DNA from 3 places in the Limnohabitans sp. Rim8 genome. Region 2 is predicted to be linked to each of the others. Evidence: predicted binding sites of a transcription regulator. Region 2 holds the regulator's gene; each other region holds the start of a gene.
The links. Region 2 encodes sigma-54, which starts transcription at its own class of promoters, with help from an activator protein. Its sites were predicted from a motif close to TGGCANGNAANCTGCTTT; they were not measured.
Positions count from the first base shown of each region.

Region 1: the regulator sigma-54 is predicted to act here: its motif matches at 1,789-1,806, upstream of urtA (urea ABC transporter substrate-binding protein).
Region 3: the regulator sigma-54 is predicted to act here: its motif matches at 4,586-4,603, upstream of Q1M54_RS06695 (transglutaminase family protein).

Region 1 covers NZ_CALPTI020000009.1:97,791-105,092, reverse strand. Annotated here, with positions in the region: partial or broken gene Q1M54_RS08590 (urease subunit alpha) at 1-826, opposite strand, end outside; gene Q1M54_RS08585 (urease subunit beta) at 828-1,157, opposite strand; gene Q1M54_RS08580 (hypothetical protein) at 1,167-1,346, opposite strand; gene Q1M54_RS08575 (urease subunit gamma) at 1,364-1,666, opposite strand; gene urtA (urea ABC transporter substrate-binding protein) at 1,874-3,151, shown strand; gene urtB (urea ABC transporter permease subunit UrtB) at 3,294-4,877, shown strand; gene urtC (urea ABC transporter permease subunit UrtC) at 4,892-6,055, shown strand; gene urtD (urea ABC transporter ATP-binding protein UrtD) at 6,052-6,927, shown strand; gene urtE (urea ABC transporter ATP-binding subunit UrtE) at 6,930-7,302, shown strand, end outside.
Region 2 covers NZ_CALPTI020000029.1:3,993-11,294, reverse strand. Annotated here, with positions in the region: gene Q1M54_RS14900 (THUMP domain-containing protein) at 1-1,051, opposite strand, end outside; gene Q1M54_RS14895 (RNA polymerase factor sigma-54) at 1,062-2,603, opposite strand; gene lptB (LPS export ABC transporter ATP-binding protein) at 2,641-3,399, opposite strand; gene lptA (lipopolysaccharide transport periplasmic protein LptA) at 3,396-4,022, opposite strand; gene Q1M54_RS14880 (thiol:disulfide interchange protein DsbA/DsbL) at 4,185-4,826, opposite strand; gene Q1M54_RS14875 (SPOR domain-containing protein) at 4,857-5,477, opposite strand; gene argS (arginine--tRNA ligase) at 5,489-7,198, opposite strand; gene Q1M54_RS14865 (LysR family transcriptional regulator) at 7,268-7,302, opposite strand, start outside.
Region 3 covers NZ_CALPTI020000007.1:28,810-36,111, forward strand. Annotated here, with positions in the region: gene Q1M54_RS06675 (alpha-E domain-containing protein) at 1-267, opposite strand, end outside; gene Q1M54_RS06680 (circularly permuted type 2 ATP-grasp protein) at 281-1,744, opposite strand; gene Q1M54_RS06685 (DNA internalization-related competence protein ComEC/Rec2) at 1,811-4,399, opposite strand; gene Q1M54_RS06690 (hypothetical protein) at 4,412-4,549, shown strand; gene Q1M54_RS06695 (transglutaminase family protein) at 4,663-7,302, shown strand, end outside.

The DNA.
Region 1 (7,302 bases), on a different contig from region 2:
AGGCGCACAGGCCCCGGCCACGGGCCGCTTCGATGGTGTTTTCGACATAACCCGATTCATTGAGCGTGTCCGAATGCAGGGCCACCTGAATGTCCGTCTCGTCGGCCACGTCCAGGCAATTGCTGATGGCCGATGGGGTGCTGCCCCAGTCTTCGTGCAGCTTCATGCCAATCACACCTGCGTTGATTTGCTCGTGCAAGGCGGCAGGCAGACTGGCGTTTCCTTTGCCAAAGAAACCCAGGTTCATTGGAAAGGCGTCGGCCGCTTGCAGCATGCGCTCGATGTTGAAGGGGCCAGGTGTGCAGGTGGTCGCAAAGGTGCCGGTGGCCGGGCCCGTGCCGCCGCCCATCATGGTGGTCACGCCGCTGGTCAAGGCCTCGTGGATTTGCTGGGGGCAGATGAAGTGGATGTGGCAGTCGATGCCGCCTGCGGTGACGATCAGGCCTTCGCAGCTGATGATCTCGGTGCCGGGGCCAATGATGATGTCCACGCCCGGTTGTGTGTCGGGGTTGCCTGCTTTGCCGATGGCCGCGATGCGGTTGCCTTTGAGGCCAATGTCGGCTTTGACGATACCCCAATGCTCAATGATGAGGGCGTTGGTGAGCACGCAGTCCATGGCGCCTTCAGCGTTGGTGCGCTGTGACTGCGCCATGCCATCGCGGATGGTTTTGCCGCCACCGAACTTGACCTCTTCACCGTAGCCACCGGCTTGCAAGGTGAAGTCTTTCTCCACTTCAATCACCAGAGCCGTGTCGGCCAGGCGCACGCGATCGCCCACAGTAGGACCAAAGGTTTCGGCATAAGCGCGTTTGTCAATGTGGGCCATGTCAGTTGCCTTGTGTTTTGTGCGCGTCGAGTGCGCCTTGGGTCAGACCCCGAAAGCCGAACACCTTGCGATCGCCCGCATAGTCCACCAGCTCCACCGTGCGTTGCTGGCCCGGCTCAAAGCGCACGGCCATGCCCGATGCGATGTTCAGGCGCATGCCTTGTGCGGCGCTGCGGTCAAAGCGCAAGCCCGCATTGGTCTCGGCAAAGTGGTAATGCGAGCCCACCTGAATCGGACGGTCGCTTGCGTTTTGCACCACCAGGGTGCAGGTGCGGCGGCCCACATTCAGGGCGTGTTGGCCGGGGTCAATCAGAAATTCACCAGGGATCATGGGGCGACCTCACTTGCGGCGGCCGATGACCCAGGCGCCCAATGCCAAGGCAATGACGACCGCAAACCCCAGGACGTCGGTGGCGTGCCAATGGCTGCCCCACAGGCCATGCCCTTCGTGTGCCCAGACGGGGGCATGCAGGCCGGCGAGCGCCAAGGCGGTAGTGACAGAGGATGCAAAGGTTTTCATGTTCGGGCTCTCTCGTTTCAAACAATGGGTTGGTGCACGGTGACCAATTTGGTGCCATCGGGAAAGGTGGCTTCGATCTGGATGTCGGGAATCATCTCGGCGATGCCGTCCATCACATCGGCACGGGTCAACACCGTGCGGCCCTCGCTCATCAGCTGGGCCACGGTTTTGCCATCGCGTGCGCCTTCCATGACGGCAGCGCTGATCAGGGCGATGGCTTCGGGGTAGTTCAGCTTCAGTCCTCTTGCCTTGCGCCGCTCGGCCAGGAGGGCGGCAGTGAAGATCAACAGCTTGTCTTTTTCGCGAGGAGTCAGTTCCATATTGGTGCGTGGTGAGCGTCTTGGTGCATTGAATGACTTGAATCAAGCAAATTACGTGCCCTTTATAGGGGCTTTGAAAAATCCCCTTAGAAACATGCGGTTTTCAGGGTTCTCCCTAGGGTTGGCACGGTGATTGCAATTGAAGGTGAGCGCTGTTTTTCGGTGCGTGTTTGAACAACCTTCTTTCCTGATTGGAGTGATCTCATGATGAATCGACGTGGCAACCTCAAAGCCCTTGCAACTGCCGCCGCCATCGCAGCGGGCAGCTTGACCTTTGCACAACATGTCCAGGCCCAAGCCGGCAACACCATCAAAGTCGGCGTGCTGCACAGCTTGTCGGGCACCATGGCGATTTCCGAGACCGTGCTCAAAGACACCGTGCTCATGGCCATCGACGAGATCAACGCCAAGGGCGGCGTGCTGGGCAAAAAACTCGAGCCCGTGATCGTGGACCCCGCTTCCAACTGGCCTTTGTTCGCCGAGAAAACCAAGCAACTGCTCGGTCAAGACAAGGTCTCGGTCATCTTCGGTTGCTGGACTTCGGTGTCGCGCAAATCGGTGTTGCCGGTGGTCGAAGAAATGAACGGCTTGCTGTTCTATCCCGTGCAATACGAAGGTGAAGAGCTGTCCAAAAACGTGTTCTACACCGGCGCTGCGCCCAACCAGCAGGCGATTCCTGCGGTGGACTATTTGATGAGCAAAGACGGCGGCGGCGCCAAGCGCTGGGTCTTGCTGGGCACCGACTATGTGTACCCCCGCACCACCAACAAAATTTTGCGCGCCTACCTCAAAAGCAAGGGCGTCAAAGACAGCGACATCGACGAGAAATACACCCCGTTTGGCCACAGCGATTACCAAACCATCGTGGCCGACATCAAAAAGTTTTCAGCCGGTGGCAAGACCGCAGTGGTGTCCACCATCAATGGCGACTCCAACGTCCCTTTCTACAAAGAACTGGGCAACGCGGGCCTGAAGGCCAAAGACGTGCCTGTGGTCGCTTTCTCGGTGGGTGAGGAAGAGCTGCGCGGCGTGGACACCAAGCCTTTGGTGGGTCACCTGGCCGCTTGGAACTACTTCATGAGCATCAAGAACCCGGCCAACGACGAGTTCACCAAGAAGTGGGCGGCTTATGCCAAGGCCAAAAACATCGCTGGTCACAAAGACAAGCCGCTCACCAACGACCCGATGGAAGCCACTTACATCGGCATCAACATGTGGAAGCAAGCGGTTGAAAAAGCCAAGTCGACCGACACCGACAAAGTGATTGCGGCCATGGCCGGTCAAACCTTCAAAGCGCCCAGCGGCATCGTGAGCAAGATGGACGAGAAAAACCACCACCTGCACAAGTCGGTGTTCATCGGCGAGATCAAAGCCGACGGCCAGTTCAATGTGGTCTGGAAGACACCCGGCCCCGTCAAAGCCAAGCCATGGAGCCCTTACATCCCGGGCAACGACAAGAAGCCCGACGAGCCTGCCAAGAAGTGATGGCTTGAAAGCGTGAATGTTTGTCGGAGCTCAAGCTCCGACAAACATGATTTTCAAGGAGGTCGGTGGCTTTTCTCCGACTGACGCGTTTGTGGGCGTTGAATCTGTGAGCCAAGCTGGGTCAGACTCAGAGAAGAGCAAGATGAAAAGATGGATGTTGAAAGCGGCGTGGATCGCCAGCGCCTTGTGGGGTCTGACGGCCGCACAAGCCCTGACGATGGACGAAGCCAAACGTATGGCCGTGGGCGACAGCGATGCCCGTGTGGAGGCCATCTCTCAAGCGGTGGCCCAAGGCAGCGACAAAACCGCCGCCTATTTGCAAGCGCTGGCCGATGACGTGGTCAAGATGGCGGGCGATCAAGTGATCGTGGTGCGCGACGGGCAAGGCCTGGACCCCGTCACCGGGCAAGCGGTTGCTGTGCCCCCCGATGCCGAAGATGTGATGCTGAACAACCGCCTGCGTGGTGAGATCGACACGGCCCTGGCGGCCCTGAAGTTGTTCAGCCCCGATGTGAAGCTGCGCAGGCAAGCGGCCTTGGCCCTGCTCAAAGAACCCGATGCCAGCCGCGCCGCACTGCTCGACAAAGCTTTGAAGGCTGAAAAAGACCTCACGGTGCAAAGCCTGGTGCGCCAAGCCCGCGCAGCGGCCCTGTTGAACAGCGAGGTTGCGAATGACCGATTGGGGGCAGCCCGCGAGTTGGCGGGCAGCAAACAACCCGAGACCCTGCTGCTGCTGAACCAGCAACTGACCCAAGAGCAAGACCCTGCGGTCAAAAAACAAATTCAGTCGGCTTTGACCCAAGTGCAAGACAGCCTGCGCTGGGGCGAGCGCTTGGGGGCCATGTTCACCGGGCTCAGCTTGGGCTCGATCTTGTTGTTGGTGGCGCTGGGCCTGGCCATCACCTATGGCCTGATGGGCGTCATCAACATGGCGCATGGCGAGTTGATGATGATCGGCGCCTATGCCACCTATGTGGTGCAGGCGCTGTTTCGCGAGCATTGGCCGGACGTGTTTGACGCCTACCTGTTTGTGGCGATGCCGGTGGCCTTCCTCTCAGCCGCCTTGGTGGGCGCGGTGATGGAGCGCACGGTGCTGCGGCATTTGTATGGTCGCCCGCTAGAGACCTTGCTGGCCACTTGGGGCATCAGCCTGGTGCTGATGCAAGGCGTGCGCAGCCTGTTTGGCGCGCAAAACGTGGGCGTTGAAAACCCCTCGTGGATGAGCGGCTCGCTGCAGCTGCTGCCCAATTTGCAGCTGCCCTGGAACCGGGTGCTGATCATCGTGTTTGCGCTGGCGGTGTTGGTCGGGGTGGCGCTTTTGATCGGCAAAACCCGGCTGGGCTTGTTTGTGCGCGGCGTCACGCAAAACCGGCCCATGGCCTCGTGCATGGGCGTGAACACAGCGCGCATCGACACCTATGCCTTTGCATTGGGTTCGGGCATTGCGGGCCTGGCGGGTTGTGCGCTCAGTCAGGTGGGCAATGTGGGGCCCGATCTGGGCCAAAGCTACATCGTGGACGCGTTCATGGTGGTGGTGCTCGGCGGTGTGGGTCAGCTGGCAGGCACGGTGTATGCAGCGCTGGGCCTGGGCCTGGTCAACAAGTTGCTGGAAGGCTGGACGGGCGCGGTGCTCGCCAAGATTGCCGTGCTGGTGTTCATCATCATCTTCATCCAGAAGCGGCCGCAGGGCATCTTCGCGATGAAGGGTCGTAGCGCTGAAGCGTGAAGAGGACCATGAACATGAAAAAATTTGAACTCCCCATCCCCGCGCCTTTGATGGGGCGCCAAGCCTGGTCGGCGTTTTTATTGGCGCTGATTGTGGTCGGCGTGCTGGCCCCGGTCTTCAACTTGTGGGTGCCCGAGAGCAGCGCCTTTCATTTGAGCGACTACGCCATCGCCTTGATCGGCAAGATCATGTGCTACGCCATCTGCGCGCTGGCCATGGACTTGATCTGGGGCTACACCGGCATCCTGTCCTTGGGCCATGGTTTGTTCTTCGCCTTGGGAGGCTACGTCATGGGCATGTACCTCATGCGCCAGATCGGCCAAGACGGCAATTACAAAAGCGATTTGCCCGACTTCATGGTGTTTCTCGATTGGAAAGAACTGCCTTGGCACTGGATGCTGTCGGACAGCTTTGTGGCCACGCTGGCGCTGGTGGTGTTGGTGCCGGGTGTGATCGCTTTTGTGTTTGGCTACTTTGCCTTTCGCTCGCGCATCAAGGGCGTGTATTTTTCCATCATCACCCAGGCCCTGACCTATGCGGCCATGCTCTTGTTTTTCCGCAACGAAACCGGGCTGGGCGGCAACAACGGCTTTACCGACTTCAAACGCATTCTCGATTTGCCCATTGCCACACCCGGCACGCGCATGACGCTGTTTGTCATCACTGGCCTGACCTTATTGGGTTTTTATCTGTTCTCACGCTGGCTGGTGGGCAGCAAGTACGGACGCGTGTTGATGGCGATTCGTGATGCCGAAACCCGGGTCATGTTCTCAGGCTATTCGCCGCTGCCCTACAAGCTCAGCATCTGGGTCATCTCGGCCGTCATGTGCGGCATTGCCGGGGCTTTGTACGTACCGCAAGTGGGCATCATCAACCCCGGCGAGATGAGCGCGGCCAACTCGATCGAGATCGCGGTGTGGGCGGCGGTGGGCGGGCGCGGCACTTTGATCGGCCCCATCGTCGGGGCGTTTTTGGTCAATGGGGCCAAGAGCTGGCTCACGGTGAGTGCGCCTGAGTTTTGGCTGTACTTTTTGGGTGCGCTGTTCATTGGCGTGACCTTGTACATGCCCCAAGGCGTGGTGGGCCTGGTGCGTAAAGTTTGGCGCAAACGCGAGACCGCGCAAATGCCCACAGAACCCGTGTCGGACGCCCAGGGTCATAAAGGCGGTGCCGCATGACGCCCGATCTGCTGCAAAAAGGCGCTGAGCGCTTGGCCCGCGTGGCCCAACAACGCGTTGAAGCCACTGAGTCTGGCGGCCGCAGCGCTGGCTATGGCCGCGTGGTGCACGACGCCAATCAAGTCGATGTGACCCATGGCCGCATCTTGTATCTGGAAGACGTGAGCGTGAGCTTTGACGGCTTCAAGGCCATCAACAAGCTGTCGTTGGACATCGCGCCCGGCGAACTGCGTTGCATCATCGGCCCCAATGGCGCAGGCAAGACCACGATGATGGACATCATCACTGGCAAAACCCGCCCGGACGAAGGCCGGGTTTTCTTTGGCAGCACCATCGACTTGCTGCGCCACAACGAACCCGTCATCGCGCAGCTGGGCATCGGCCGCAAGTTCCAAAAGCCCACGGTGTTCGAGCATCTGAGCGTGTTTGAAAACCTGGAACTCGCGCTGAAAACCCCCAAGGGCGTGAAAGCTTCGATGTTCTTCAAGCTCGATTCGCGCCAAAGCGACCGCCTGGCCGAAGTGCTGCACACCATCCACTTGGCGGACAGCGTGCGGGTGCAGGCGGGCACGCTCAGCCACGGTCAAAAGCAGTGGCTGGAGATCGGCATGTTGCTCATGCAAGACCCCAAGTTGTTGCTGCTGGACGAGCCCGTGGCTGGCATGACCGATCACGAGACCGAGCGCACCGCCGAGCTGTTCCTTTCGCTCAAAGGCAAGCACTCGCTCATGGTGGTGGAGCACGACATGGGCTTCATCCGCACTATCTCGGACATCGTCACCGTGCTGTGTGACGGCGCGGTGCTGGCCCAAGGCACGCTCGACCAGGTGCAGGCCGACGAGCGGGTGATCGAAGTTTATTTGGGACGCTGAACATGCTGGAAGTTAAGAACATTCATCAGTACTACGGCGGCTCCCACATCCTGCGCGATGTGAGCTTGACAGCCGAACAGGGCCAAGTCACGGTGCTGCTGGGACGTAACGGCGTGGGCAAAACCACGCTGCTCAAATCGCTCATGGGCTTGGTGGCGATCAAGAGCGGCAGCGTGGTGCTGGACGGCAAAGACCTGAGCAATGCCCAACCTTATGAACGCGCCGCAGCGGGTGTGGGCTATGTGCCCCAAGGCCGTGAAATCTTTGCGCGCCTGACGGTCGAAGACAACCTGCGCATGGGCTTGGCCACCCAGCCTGGCAGCACACCCATCTCGCCTGAGTTGTTTGAATTGTTCCCGGTGCTCAAGCAAATGC
Region 2 (7,302 bases):
CTGTTTCGCGGTGGTGGCTTTGCTCGGCGGCGCGAACACTGGCACGTGCATCCGAAAGCGCACCTGGCCGGAAGTTGTTGCGCCCGCGCCCAGCCACACCCGCTGCGGCAATGCGCTCGCCGTAGGGTGGGTTGAGCAGCATGATGCCGGGGGTCTCGCTGGGGGGCATGCGTTGCAGCGCGTCGCCGCCACGGAATTCGATGACGCCCGACACGCCAGCGCGTTCGGCGTTGCGCTCGGCAAAGTCGACCATGCGGAAGGCCACATCGCTGCCAAAAACCGGTGCGGTGGGTTCGTGTTCCAGGTCGCGGGCTTCTTCGATCAGGCCTTGCCAAACGTGGTTTTGGAAGGGCAACAATTTCTCGAAACCAAATCGGCGCTGCAAACCGGGCGCAATGCCGCAGGCGATTTGCGCCGCTTCGATCGGGATGGTGCCGCTGCCGCAGCAGGAGTCGTACAGCGGTACGGTGGCGTCCCAGCCGCTGGCCGCGATCATGGCTGCGGCCAGGGTTTCCTTCAAAGGCGCGTCGCCCTTGTCGGTGCGCCAGCCGCGCTTGAACAGAGGCTCGCCCGAGGTGTCGATGTAGAGCGTGGCCGTTTCGGGCGTCAGGTGTGCATAGATGCGCACATCGGGCCAGGTGGTGTCTACATTGGGGCGCTCGCCGCGCTTGGCGCGAAAGCGGTCGGCCACGGCGTCTTTGATCTTGAGCGCAGCAAAGTTCAGGCTGGTCAACGGGCTGTGCTGCGCGGTGATGTCGATCTTGAAAGTTTGCTTGGGCGTGAACCAAATTTCCCAGGCCACCTCGCTGGCGGCGTTGTACAGGTCGTTTTCGTTGCGGTAGTCGGTGACCGACAGTTGCACCAACACGCGTTGGGTCAGGCGGCTGTGCAGGTTGATGCGCATGGCGTCACGCCATGAGGCGCGTGCCATCACGCCGCCGCGGCCGGTCATCAAGTCGTGGCCCGTGAGGTCGGTGATGGCGTGCACCTCATCGGCCAAAAAGCCCTCGACGCCCGCGGCGCAAGGCATGAACAGGTTCAATGAATTCACTCAGATACTCTCAAAGGGTTTTGCGCAGATTCGCAGGCGCGATCTTCAGAGCTTCGCGGTACTTGGCTACCGTGCGGCGGGCGCAGTCGATGCCTTGCTCTTTCAACATCTCGGAAATTTGGTTGTCAGACAGCGGTTTGGCGGGTTTTTCAGAGGCGACAAACTGTTTGATGAGCGCCCGAACAGCGGTGCTCGAAGCGGCGCCGCCGCTGTCGGTGCCCAGTCCCGAGCCGAAGAAATACTTCAACTCAAAGGTGCCTTGCGGCGTGGACATGTATTTGGCTGTGGTCACGCGGCTGATGGTGGACTCGTGCATGCCCAGCTCGTCGGCGATCTCGCGCAGCACCAGCGGGCGCATGGCCAGCTCGCCGTGCATCAAGAAGTTTTTCTGACGCTCTACGATGGCCGTCGATACACGCAAGATGGTGTCAAAGCGCTGCTGTATGTTCTTGATGAACCAACGTGCCTCTTGCAGGCGTTGCTGCAGGCCCGCATGGTGGTCACCCTTGCCGCCGCGCAGGGCGTTGGCATAGATGTCGTGCACGCGCAGCTTGGGCATCACGTCGGGGTTGAGCTGGATGCGGAATTTGGGCGTAGCCGTTTTGCTGGTGTTCACCACCAACACATCGGGGATGATGATGTTTTGCTCGGCCTGCACAAAGGGGCGGCCGGGCTTGGGTTCGAGTCGGGCAATGAAGGGGATGGCGGCTTTGACCACGGCTTCGCTCAGGCCGCAAGCCACCGCCAAACGCTTGTAGTCGCGTTTGGCCAGCATCTCCAACGGTAATGCGCAAACGGCCAATGCGGCTTGGGCAACTTCGCTTTGCGGGTCGTCCTTCAGCCAAGCCTTGATTTGGATGCGCAGGCACTCGGCCAAGTCGCGTGCACCCACACCAACGGGTTCGAGCGATTGCAGCAAACCCAGCGCCACGGTGAAGCGGTGTACCAATTCGTCGATCTGTTCGTAGTCATCGGTGCCGGCCAAACTGGCGGCCAGCTCGGGCAGTGTGTCGGTCAGGTAGCCATCGTCATTGAGCGATTCGATCAAAAAGCGCAGGGCGGCGCGGTCCACTTCCGACAGGCGAAGTGACAAAGCCTGACGGTGCAAAAAGTCGGTGAGGGACCCGCTGCTGCGGGCCAAGTCAATGGCGTCTGCGGTTTCTTCGCCGTTCTTTTGACGGGGTGTGGCATCGCCCCCCCATTCGCTGTCGTCAGGGCGCATGTCCACGCTGCCGTCGCCATCCCAGCTTTCGGCCACGTCGGTCACGACTTCGTCGCGGGTTTCGCTGGCGCTGTCCTCGCTGCTGCTGGAGGTGCTGGCACTTTCGCTGACGCGGTCGCCTAAGCTCACGTAGCTGTCTGCTTGCTCCAGACCAAAGGCTTCGGCAGGGGCCTCTTCTTCGGCGCGTTCCAAAAAGGGGTTCTCGTCCAGCATCTGGTCGACTTCTTGCGACAGCTCCAGTGTGGACAGCTGCAGCAGGCGTATCGATTGTTGCAACTGGGGCGTGAGCGCCAGGTGCTGGGACATGCGCAGCGACAGGCCGGGTTTCATGGCTGTGCTCTCATGGCGTGGACGCGGGGGGTGCTCATCACATCCTGAAGTGTTCGCCCAGGTACACCCGGCGCACATCGGCGTTGGCCACGATCTCGTCGGGTGTGCCTTCGGCCAGCACGCGGCCTTCGCTGATGATGTAGGCGTGGTCGCAGATGCCCAGCGTCTCGCGCACATTGTGGTCGGTGATCAGCACGCCAATGCCGCGCTGCTTCAAGAAAGCGATGATGCGCTGGATCTCGATCACCGCGATCGGGTCGATGCCGGCGAAGGGTTCATCCAACAAAATGAAGCGTGGATCGGTGGCCAATGCGCGTGCAATTTCGACGCGGCGGCGTTCACCACCCGACAGCGCCACCGAGGGCGAGTCGCGCAGATGGTCCACCCGCAAATCGCCCAACAACTCACTCAGGCGTTTTTCGACATCGGCATGGCTCAGGGCGCGTCCTTGTGCATCGGTTTGCAGTTCCAAAATGGCGCGCACGTTGTCGGCCACCGAGAGCTTGCGAAAAATCGAGGCCTCTTGCGGCAAGTATGACAAGCCCATGCGCGAACGCTTGTGAATGGGCATGCGGGTGACGTCTTCGCCATCAATCAGGATTTGTCCGCCATCGGCACGAACCAGGCCCACGATCATGTAAAACGAAGTGGTTTTGCCTGCGCCGTTGGGGCCGAGCAAACCCACGACCTCACCTTTGTCGACCTGCACCGACACGTCGTGCACCACCTTTCGGCTGCCATAGGCTTTTTGAAGGTGGTGCGCTTCCAGACGGCTGGGCTTGTCGGTTGGGCTCATGGCTTTTGGTTGGGCGCCATGCCCGGACTGGTTCGCAATGCGGGGGGCGCCACAGGCGGCGCATTGTCTGGTGTTTTGGTGCGTGGTACCAAGGTGGCACGCACCCGCCGCTCAGCAGACTGGCTGGGTTGGCCGTCCACGGTGATCACTTCGGTGATGTTGTTGAAGACGATGGTGTGACCTTGCAACTGGTTGGCCACTTCGGTGCCGCGCAGGATGCGCATGTCGGCCCGGCGTATCAAGGTAACGACATCGGATTGGTTGTCGTAGGTGACTTCTTCGGCTTCACCTTCGGTGTACTCATTCAGGCCTTCGCGTTTTTGCCTGAAAAACACGCGCTCTGTGGGGGCGGCCCACAACTTGGCCACTTGGCGGCCTTGGCTGTCTTGCTGCACGTCCATGCGGGCGGCCCGCATGACCAAGGTGCCCTTGGTGGCCACCACCTTGCCTGTGAATTGGGTCAAGAGCTTGGCCTCGTCGTGTCGCATGCTGTCGGCTTCGATCTGCATGGGTTTGTCGCGGTCGGCTTTCTCTGCCAAGCAGGGCCAAGCCAGCAGGCTGGCGCACAGCGCCAAAAGGGCCAGGATGGGGCGGCTGATAAGGGTAGAAGTTTTGGAGGGCATGAATCTTGCTGAGCAACGCAACCATTGTAGGTGCAAGTTTCGCCGGTTCAAACCCAAACGACACCCCATCACGCCTCAAAAAACCAAAAAAAACCCGCAAACACAAGTGCTTGCGGGTGGGTGGGCATCACAACGCGGGGTCGAGCCGCCGCAAACTGGGCCTCAGCGGCCCTGTCGGCTTTGGGCGATCAGGGCTTCGGCCACCTTGAGGGCGCGGTCCATGTTGCCAGCCAACGTGCCATCGATGTAGTAACGGCCAGCCACGCCCAATGAAGGAACACCTTCAATTTTGAAGTCATTTTGCAATTGCACAGCCCGTTTGGCTTTGGCAGCCACGCCAAACGACTTGTAGGTCTCGGCAAACTTGGCTTTGTCCAGGCCTTGTTTCTCAGCCCAAGCCAAGACCGTGGCTTCGCTGTTGAGCATGAGTTTTTCGCCGTGGATGGCGTTGAACACCCGGATGTGCATTTTTTCAACCAGGTTCATCGCTTCCAGCGTGTAGTAAAGGCGCTGCTGAGGCACAAAGTCTTCGCGGAAAGCCACGGGCACCCTTCGCACCACCACGTCTTTGGGGGCGTTTTTGGCCCATTGCTCAAAGACGGGTTCAAACGCATTGCAGTGGGGGCAGCTGTACCAAAAGAACTCCAGTATTTCGATCTTGCCGCTGCCCGATTCGGTAGCCACCGGGCGCTCAAGGGTGATGTAGTCCTTGCCGGAACGGAAGGCTTGCTGTGCCCAAGCAGAGGTGCTGCCCAACCAAGCGGTCAACGACAGCATGAGGGTGGAGAAAAGGCGACGTTTCATGGTGTGCTCCCTTAGATGACAAGAAGGCGGTCAGCGTTGAACGCGGACCAAGGTGTTTTCGATGCCATTGGACTCGAGTTGGGTGCGGATACGTTCTGCGACGTTTTTGTCACTGAACGGCCCCATGCGGACACGGTACACCACACGGCCAGCTTGGTCGCGCTCGGACACTTTGGCATCCAGACCCAGCATGGCCAGCTTGGCCTTTTGGGCATCGGCATCGGCGCTGGTGCGGTACGCCCCTGCCTGGACCAGGTAGTCAAACGGATCAGCTGCATCAGGCGGTGTCACGGGCGTGCTCAGGCCCGATTTGGCCTTGGCCAAATCGCCCAGTGGGTCAGCGGTCACTGCGGGGCGAGGCACGGGTTTGGCCGCGTCAGTTGCAGGACTCTCCACAGTGGATTGGCTGGCGCTGGGCGCCACAGGCGGCTCGGCGGGCGCCTTGGGTTGCAGCACGCTGTTGGGGTTCCAGTCCTTGTTCTTTTGGGTTTCCTGCACATCTTGGGCGTTGGTGCGGGGTTGGTTTTTATTTGAAAACGGTGTGGGCACCTTGGTCACATAAATGGCCACGCCCAAGGCCACGCCCAGACCCAAAACCAGGCCCATGATGAAACCTAAAAAAGTGCCGCCACGTTGGGTTGTCAAAGTCATGTCCAATCCATTCACATTTTTTGCGGGGCCGACACACCCAGCACCTTGAGGCCATTGCGCAGCACCTGCGCAGTGGCGGCTACCAGCGCCAAGCGCGCTTTTTTGACGGTTTCGTCGTCCACCAAAATGCGTTCGGCGTCGTAGTAGCTGTGGTATTGCGAGGCCAGGTCGCGCAAGTAAAAGGTCACGTCGTGCGGCGCAAAATCGGTGGCCGCCGATGTGAGCATTTCAGGGTACTTGGCCAAGGCCAGCATGAGCGCGTGGGCCTGCGGGCTTTGCAGAGGCGACAGGTCAACGTGCGTCAGGCTGGCGATGTCACCGCCGTCTTTTTCTTTCCATGCCGCCAATACCGAGCAAATGCGGGCATGGGCGTATTGCACGTAATACACAGGGTTGTCATTGTTTTGTGCCAGCGCCAGGTCGATGTCGAAGATGTATTCGGTGTCGGGCTTGCGTGACAGCAAGAAGAAACGCACCGCGTCTTTGCTGGTCCATTCGATCAGGTCGCGCAGCGTGACGTAACTGCCTGCACGCTTGGAGATCTTGACCTCCTCACCGCCGCGCATCACGCGCACCATGGTGTGCAGCACGTAGTCAGGGTAGCCCTCGGGAATGCCGACATTGGCCGCTTGCAAGCCCGCACGCACCCGGGCAATCGTGCCGTGGTGGTCGGTGCCCTGGATGTTCACCACGCGCGAAAAGCCGCGCTCCCATTTGGCGATGTGGTAGGCCACATCGGGCACAAAGTAGGTGTAGGTGCCGTCGCCTTTGCGCATGACGCGGTCTTTGTCGTCGCCGTAGTCTGTGGATTTCAGCCACAAGGCGCCGTCTTGCTCATAGGTCTTGCCTGCGTCTTTGAGTTTTTGCACCGCCGCATCGACCTTGCCGCTGGTGTACAGGCTGGACTCCAAGTAATAGTTGTCGAACCGAACATCAAAGGCCTTCAGGTCGAGGTCTTGTTCGCGGCGCAAATAGGCCACGGCGAACTCGCGCATGCCGTCCACATCGTTCACATCGCCGCTGGCCGTGCAGCTGCGGTCATCGGACTGCACGGTTTTGCCCGCCAGAAAATCGGTGGCAATGTCTTGGATGTAGTCGCCGTTGTAAAACGCTTTGCTTGCCGGGTTGTCGGGGTCGGTAGGCCAGGTGGCATCGCCGGGTTGGATGCCCTGGGCCCGCATGTGCGTGCTCTTGGCCAGCGTGCCAATCTGCACGCCCGCATCGTTGTAATAGAACTCGCGGTAGACCTGATGGCCTTGTGAGGCGAGCAGGTTGCAAATGGCGTCGCCCAAAGCCGCTTGGCGACCGTGGCCCACATGCAGGGGGCCTGTGGGGTTGGCCGAGACGAATTCAACCAGCACCTTGTTTGGCTGGGCGGCTTGTTCGCCAAAGCATTCGGCCGCTTGCAGGACCTCGTGCACCACGGCTTGTTTGGCCGTGTCTTTCAGGCGGATGTTGATGAAGCCCGGGCCTGCGATTTCAATGGCGTCGACCCAGCGCTCAAATGCCGGGGTGGCCAGCAAGGCGCTGCGCAGGGTTTCGGACAGCTGCCGTGGGTTTTGCTTGAGGGCTTTGGCCAGCTGCATCGCGGCGGTGCAGGCCAGGTCGCCATGGGCAGCCACTTTGGGCGATTCAAAGGCCGCACGCGCACCGGCGCCGGTTTGGAGTTTTTCCAGCTCGGCGGCCAAGGCCGTGAGCAAATGTTGTTTGGCTGAAAGCATAGAGGGCGATTTTACGGGTTGCACCTCATGCAACTCGGTACCAATGCAGACGGCCGTGCGTGTGGGGGGTCAATGCCCGTTCACTTGCCAAAAGCCGGGTTGGG
Region 3 (7,302 bases), on a different contig from region 2:
CAAGCAAGACAAAATGGATGAGGGGTTGTTGGCGTCCTTGACCATGAAGGCCATCACATCGCGTGAAGTGATGGTTTTGTACAGTGCCAAATAAGACGGCAGCAGCTCGCTGATCGACAAAATACCCTCCCAGCCCGCTTCCACAGCGGCGGCAGATTGCGGCAGGAGCGAGGTCTCGTAGCTCACGTTGAGCATGCGGGCGGTGTTCTCGGCCCGCTCCATGTAGCGGGACATCCAGAACAAATGGTCGGCGGTTCTTGAAAGCATGTGCGTTGTCCCTTCAGTCCTGCAATATCCAGGTGTCTTTGGTGCCGCCGCCCTGGCTGCTGTTGACCACCAAAGAGCCCTCTTTGAGCGCCACGCGGGTCAGCCCACCGGGCACCATCTGTACCGTGCGGCCGCTCAGCACAAAGGGGCGCAGGTCAATGTGGCGAGGTGCAATGCCGCTGTCCACATAGGTCGGGCAAGTGGACAAACTGAGCGTGGGCTGGGCGATGTAGCCCTCGGGGTTGGCCAACAAAGCCGCCCTGAATCGCTCGATTTCTGCGGCAGTCGATGCCGGGCCAACCAGCATGCCGTAGCCTCCAGCGCCGTGCACTTCCTTGACCACCAAATCTTTCAGGTGCGCCAGGGTGTACTGCAAATCCTCGGGCTTGCGGCACTGAAATGTGGGCACATTTTGGAGGATAGGCGCCTCGCCCAGGTAAAACTTGATCATCTCGGGCACATACGGGTAGATCGACTTGTCGTCCGCCACGCCCGTGCCCACGGCATTGCATATCGCCACATGCCCTGCCTTGTAGGCGTCCATCAGGCCAGCGCAGCCCAGCGTTGAAGTGGGACGGAACACATTGGGGTCCAAAAAATCATCGTCCACCCGGCGGTAAATCACGTCCACCCGTTTGGGGCCGCGCGTGGTGCGCATGTACACAAACTTGTCTTTGACAAACAGGTCCTGGCCCTCGACCAACTCCACGCCCATTTGCTGGGCCAAAAAGGCGTGTTCAAAGTAAGCGCTGTTGTACATGCCAGGGGTGAGCACCACCACCGTGGGCTCGGCCGTGCTGGCAGGGCTGGAGGCACGCAAAGTCTCTAACAACAAATCGGGGTAATGCGCCACGGGGGCTACGCGGTGCTGGCTGAACAACTCGGGGAACAGCCGCATCATCATCTTGCGGTCTTCCAGCATGTAACTCACGCCGCTGGGCACGCGCAGGTTGTCTTCCAGCACGTAATACTCGCCCTTGCCCGAACTGTCGGGGGCGCGCACGATATCGATGCCACTGATGTGCGAATAGGTGTTGTTGGGCACGTCCACGCCCAACATTTCAGGGCGAAACTGGGCGTTGCGCTCGATTTGCTCACGCGGCACCACCCCTGCCTTGAGGATCTCCTGATCGTGATAAACATCATGGATGAAGCGATTCAGGGCGGTCACGCGCTGGACCAAGCCGGCTTCCATGCTGTGCCACTCCTGGGCGGCGATCACGCGGGGAATCAGGTCAAACGGGATCAGCCGCTCGGTGCCCCCCTCGTCGGTGTTTGCATCTTCGTCCTTGTCGCCATACACCGCAAAAGTGATGCCCACGCGCCTGAAAATCATCTCAGCCTCTTCGCGCCGTGCAGCCATGGCGTGCGGGGCTTGCGTTTGCAACCAACGGGCGTAAGCCTGGTAGTGCTTTCGGACTTCACCGCCATCGCCCACTGCGGGCAGGCGGCTGTACATCTCGTCGAATTGGCGCATGGGTCTTCACTCCTGAATCAAGTTATGCAAGATATATACCTACCCGTGGTTTCAAGGCAACGCGATTCAAGGCTTGGCAGGCAACGGCAATTTGCGGTGCCAATACCGTTGACGCTCACCCCGTTCACACGCCACTTGGGTTGGCGCTTGGCTGCGCCAAGTGGCGGCGCCGCACCGCGTGCTCTCGACCCATTGGACGCCTTGTGCCGCGTAACGCGCCACCACTTCTGGCGCCGGATGACCAAACCGGTTGCGGTAACCCGCCTGCACCAGTGCAATCCGGGGCTGCAAGGCTTGCAAAAAGGGCAAGCTCGAGGAGGTCTTGCTGCCATGGTGTGGTGCCAGCAGCACATCCACCGGACTCAAGCCGAGGTTGACCAGCGCCAATTCTTGCCGGGTCTCAATGTCGCCCGCCAGCAAAGCGCTGCCCTGAGCAGTGCTGATGCGCAGCACGCAGCTGACTTCATTGGGCTTGGGCTTTTTGGCCAGCGCATCAAGGGGCGGTGGGTGCAGCACTTCAAAAGCTACGCCGTCCCACGCCCAGGACTGCCCTGCTTGGCAACGCGTCCAGCCTGGCCTCAGGGTGTGCAAAGGGTGTTCGTCTTCGAGCGAAGACCACAAGGCCGCTTGTTTTTGCATGCCCAACACCGCGGCTGCGCCACCCGTGTGATCGCTGTCACGGTGGCTGAGCATCAACACATCCAGACGTTCACCCATGTGGGCCAATAAGGGCACCAGCACCCGGTGGCCGGCATCGCTCTCAAGTGAGTAACGCGGTCCCGCGTCGTACAAGAGGCTGTGCGTGGCGGTGCGCACCAAGACCGCGTTGCCCTGCCCCACATCGGCAGCCAGCAACTCAAACTGACCATCTTCGGGGCGTTGCGGCGACCACAACAAAACCGGCCAGAGCAAAGGCAAACACAGCAGCTTCCAAGACATGGGCATGCGCAGCACCAGGCCCAATGCCCCGGCCAGGGCCAACAGCGCCAAACCCCAAGGCGGCATAGCGGTGGAGACGCTGGCCAGGGGCCAAGACGAAAGCCATGCCAGCAGGGCCGACAAAGGCTGCAAGGCCCAAGAGGCCACATCCCAGACGCCAGAGAAAAAAACGCCCAGCATGGCCAGCGGTGTGATGACCAAAGTGACCCAGGGAATGGCCAGAATGTTGGCCAACAAGCCCACCAAAGACACTTGTCCAAAAAACAACAAGGTCAATGGCGCCAAGGCCAAAGTGATTTTGGCCTGCTCGCGCAGAAGGGACCTCAGTTTGAGCCACCAAGCACTCCACCACCTGGACAAGCGCAACGCACCCAAACGGTGCGCAAATGGCCCAAGCCTGGCGCCATCACGCCAACTCGGTGCGTCGCTCGCACCCACTTCTGGTGCGCCATTGGGCTGCCGCTGAGCTTGGGGGTCAGACGCCATCAAGACCCCCACGGCCACAAAACTCAGCCAAAAACCCGGTTGCAGCAGCGCCCACGGGTCCCACGCCAGCACCACAGCGCAAGCCGTCAACCACACCAAAGTACCATGCCAGTGGCGTGCCGATACCCTGAGCACCACCACCACCAACAGCATCAACAAGGTGCGCTGAGCGGGCAATCCCCATCCACTGAACAAGGCGTAAAAGCCCGCCAAAAACAAACCCGATACTGCTCCCACATGCACCGCAGGCCATAGGGTTGGCCCCCTCCAACCACGCCAAGCCCACACCGCCGAACGTCGCCAAGCCCAGCCCACACAGGCAGAGGCCAGCCAGGCAAACATGGTCACATGCAAGCCCGAAATGCTCATCAAGTGCGCCACGCCCGTGGCTCTGAACACATCCCAATCGCTGCGGTCAATCGCCGCCTGATCGCCCACCACCAAGGCCGCCAACACCCCGGCACGTTTGGCGTCTTCAGCATCGGTTCCAGGTCCGGCCAAACGCGTGAGCAAACGGTCACGCACCATTTGCCTCAGACGCTCGATCGGGTGCCACCAAGTGGTGGCCAAAAGATGGGGCGACGGGTCTTTGGCGCGGGTGCGCACATATCCCGTGGCCCCAATGCCCTGCTCCCACAGCCACAACTCGTAGTCGAAACCGCGCGGGTTCATGTGACCGTGCGGCGCTTTCATGCGCACTCGCATGCGCCAACGCTCTCCGGCCTTCACCGGCTCGGGCAGGGCCGTCAGTTTCCAGCCGCTGTCATGGGCGCCATCCTGACCGTACCAACCCAAATACACCTGCGAAGGCAAATCACGCGCCAGTTGCACACGCTGCAAAGTGCCGGTCGCATCGACCCACCAAGCCTGCTCAATCCGAAAACGAAACCGCCAACCCAGGTCTTGCCTTTGGGGCATGGCTTGCACCACACCCACCACATCCAGGTCTTGTCCCTCCAAAGACGGTGACATGGCGGCCCCGCGTGACTGGGCGTGCAAGCCCGTCACGGCAAATGCAGCCCATGCCCAAATCAAACCCCAGGCCAGCACGGAAGCACCTGGCCCCAAAGCCAAGCGACGCAAGGCCCATGCACCCACACACGCCAACATCAAGCCGGCGCCATAGATGAACACAGGCCACAACACGGTTTGCTGCAACTGCAGCGCCACCCCCAAGCACCAAGCCAAGAGGCTCGTCCCCAAAAAACGCGCCCAAGCCATGGCCATCATGGGTTTCGCCCCATGACAGCCACAAACGGCAGCCCCACACCTGCAGTGCAGCAACGCTTCACGTCAGCCCCCCTGATTTGGCTGTTGATGGAAATCGCGGGTCTTCGCCCACTGGTGCTGACACGCCCCAACTGCTCGCTGCCCCTTTAAAGGGGTCTTGATCAGCATAATTTGGCAAAGCAGGTCTGGCGCGTGTCTTGCTTGTTTGTAACTGCCCAAGCTGCATTTGTCATGCGTGCAGCCCCTGTTGCGCTGAACGAGATATGTCGATACACGTTGCCCTGCACCACGTCACCCACTACACCTACGACCGTCCCGTGCAGCTTGGCCCTCAAGTCATTCGCTTGCGCCCGGCCCCGCACAGCCGCAGCCGCATCCTGAGCTACAGCCTCCAAGTCGAACCCGCAGAACACTTCATCAATTGGCAGCAAGACGCTTTTGCCAACTACCAAGCGCGCTTGGTTTTTCCGAAAAAAACCACGTCCTTCAAAGTGACCGTGGACATGGTCAGCGAAATGGCCGTGTTCAACCCTTTTGACTTTATCCTAGAACCCTCGGCCGAAGAGGTGCCGTTCAAATATTCGGACACAGTACGCGACGAGTTGCAGTCGTATCTGGCCAAGGACCACAAGACGCCACTCTTCAAAAAATACCTGGCCAGCTTGGACCGTCAACGCCAGAGCACCATCGATTTTTTGGTGCAGATCAACCAGCGCCTGCACCAAGACATCCGCTACACCATCCGCATGGAGCCGGGTGTGCAAACGCCCGAGGAAACTCTGACCCTGAAAAGCGGGTCTTGCCGCGACACCGCTTGGTTGCTGGTGCAATTGTTCCGGCACATGAACATCGCCGCACGCTTTGTCTCGGGCTATTTGATCCAGCTGGCCCCCGATGTGAAATCGCTCGATGGGCCGAGCGGCACCGAGGTTGACTTCACCGACCTGCACGCCTGGTGCGAGGTGTATTTGCCAGGTGCGGGCTGGGTGGGCCTGGACCCCACCTCGGGCCTCTTGGCGGGCGAGGGCCACATTCCCCTGGCCTGCACACCGCAGCCGTCAGCCGCTGCACCCATAGAAGGCCTGATGGACGAGGCCAAGGTCGAGTTCAGCCACGACATGAGCGTGACCCGCATCCACGAATCGCCCCGCGTGACCAAGCCCTACACCGACACGCAATGGGCAGATGTGCTGAGTTTGGGCGACAAGGTGGACGAGCAACTGCAGGCCGAAGACGTGCGCCTGACCATGGGCGGCGAGCCCACTTTTGTGTCCACGCAAGATCGCGACGGTGCCGAGTGGAACACCGACGCCTTGGGGCCAACGAAGCGGGGCTTGGCCACCGAGTTGGTGCACAAACTGCGCCAGCAATACGGGCAAGGCGGCTTTTTGCATTTTGGCCAAGGCAAGTGGTACCCCGGTGAGCAGTTGCCGCGCTGGGCGCTCAGCATTTACTGGCGGGCCGACGGCATGCCCTGCTGGCAAGACCCTGCAGTGTTTGCGGACGAGCGCGAACCCAGCTGCTACACCAGCGCTGACGCGCTGCGCTTCATGCAAGCCCTGACTGAACAGTTGGGCCTACCGGGCGACACCGTGCTGCCCGGGTTTGAGGACACTTGGTACTACCTCTGGCGCGAACGCCGCTTGCCTGTCAACGTGGACCCGTTCGATGCCCGCTTGGACGACGAGATGGAACGCATTCGTTTGCGCCGCATCTTCAGCCAGGGGCTGGACACTGCGGTGGGCTATGTGCTGCCGCTCCAGCCCATCGATCCGTCCGAAAGCGAGAACTCAGAGCTGAAAGGGACGCAGTGGCAAACCGGGCCTTGGTTTGTGCGCGAGGAGCGCATGTACCTGATGCCCGGCGACTCCAGCATGGGCTGGCGTTTGCCCTTGGACTCATTGCCTTGGGCTGCGCCCACGGAGCGCTGGCACATGATCGATCAAGACCCTTTTTCACCACATCTCGCACCTCGCAGCGCACTGCCTGCCCCAGCCCCATTGACCGTGCAGCCACGCCATGCACCGGCCCAGACGGCAGCCGCAGCAACCCAAAAATTCCAGTCAGATTCCTCCGTGGTGCGCACTGCCTTGTGCGTGGAAGTGCGCGACCCGAACCGCGCCAACGGCCCCAAAGCGGAGGCTGATGCCAAGGGTGAAAAGTCAGGCGTTCTTTATGTCTTCATGCCGCCACTGGCCCGACTTGAAGACTACTTGGCGCTGGTCAGCGAAGTCGAGGCCACTGCCCGCCAGCTGGGCATGAAAATCATCCTGGAGGGCTACCCGCCACCGCGCGACCCGCGCCTCAAACTCTTGCAGGTCACACCCGACCCCGGCGTCATCGAAGTCAACATCCACCCAGCACACAACTGGACCGAGTTGGTCGCGCACACCGAATTTCTTTATCAAGCCGCTTTCCAGACGCGCTTGTCGGCTGAAAAGTTCATGACCGATGGCCGCCACACGGGCACTGGCGGCGGCAACCACATGGTGATGGGTGGAGCCACTCCGGCCGACAGCCCCTTTTTGCGCCGCCCTGAATTACTGGCCAGCTTGGTTTTGTATTGGCACAACCACCCGAGTTTGAGCTACCTGTTCAGCGGCATGTTCATCGGCCCCACCAGCCAAGCGCCGCGGGTAGACGAAGCGCGCAACGACCAGGTCTATGAACTGGAAATCGCGCTGCGCGAGGTCGTTCGGCACAGACAAAACCATGGCAAAGACATGCCACCTTGGGTGGTCGACAGAACGCTCAGAAACATCCTGATCGACGTGACCGGCAACACCCACCGCAGCGAGTTTTGCATCGACAAGTTGTACTCACCCGACAGCAGCACCGGGCGCTTGGGTTTGTTGGAGTTGCGCGCCTTTGAGATGCCTCCCCACGAGCGCATGAGCATCGTG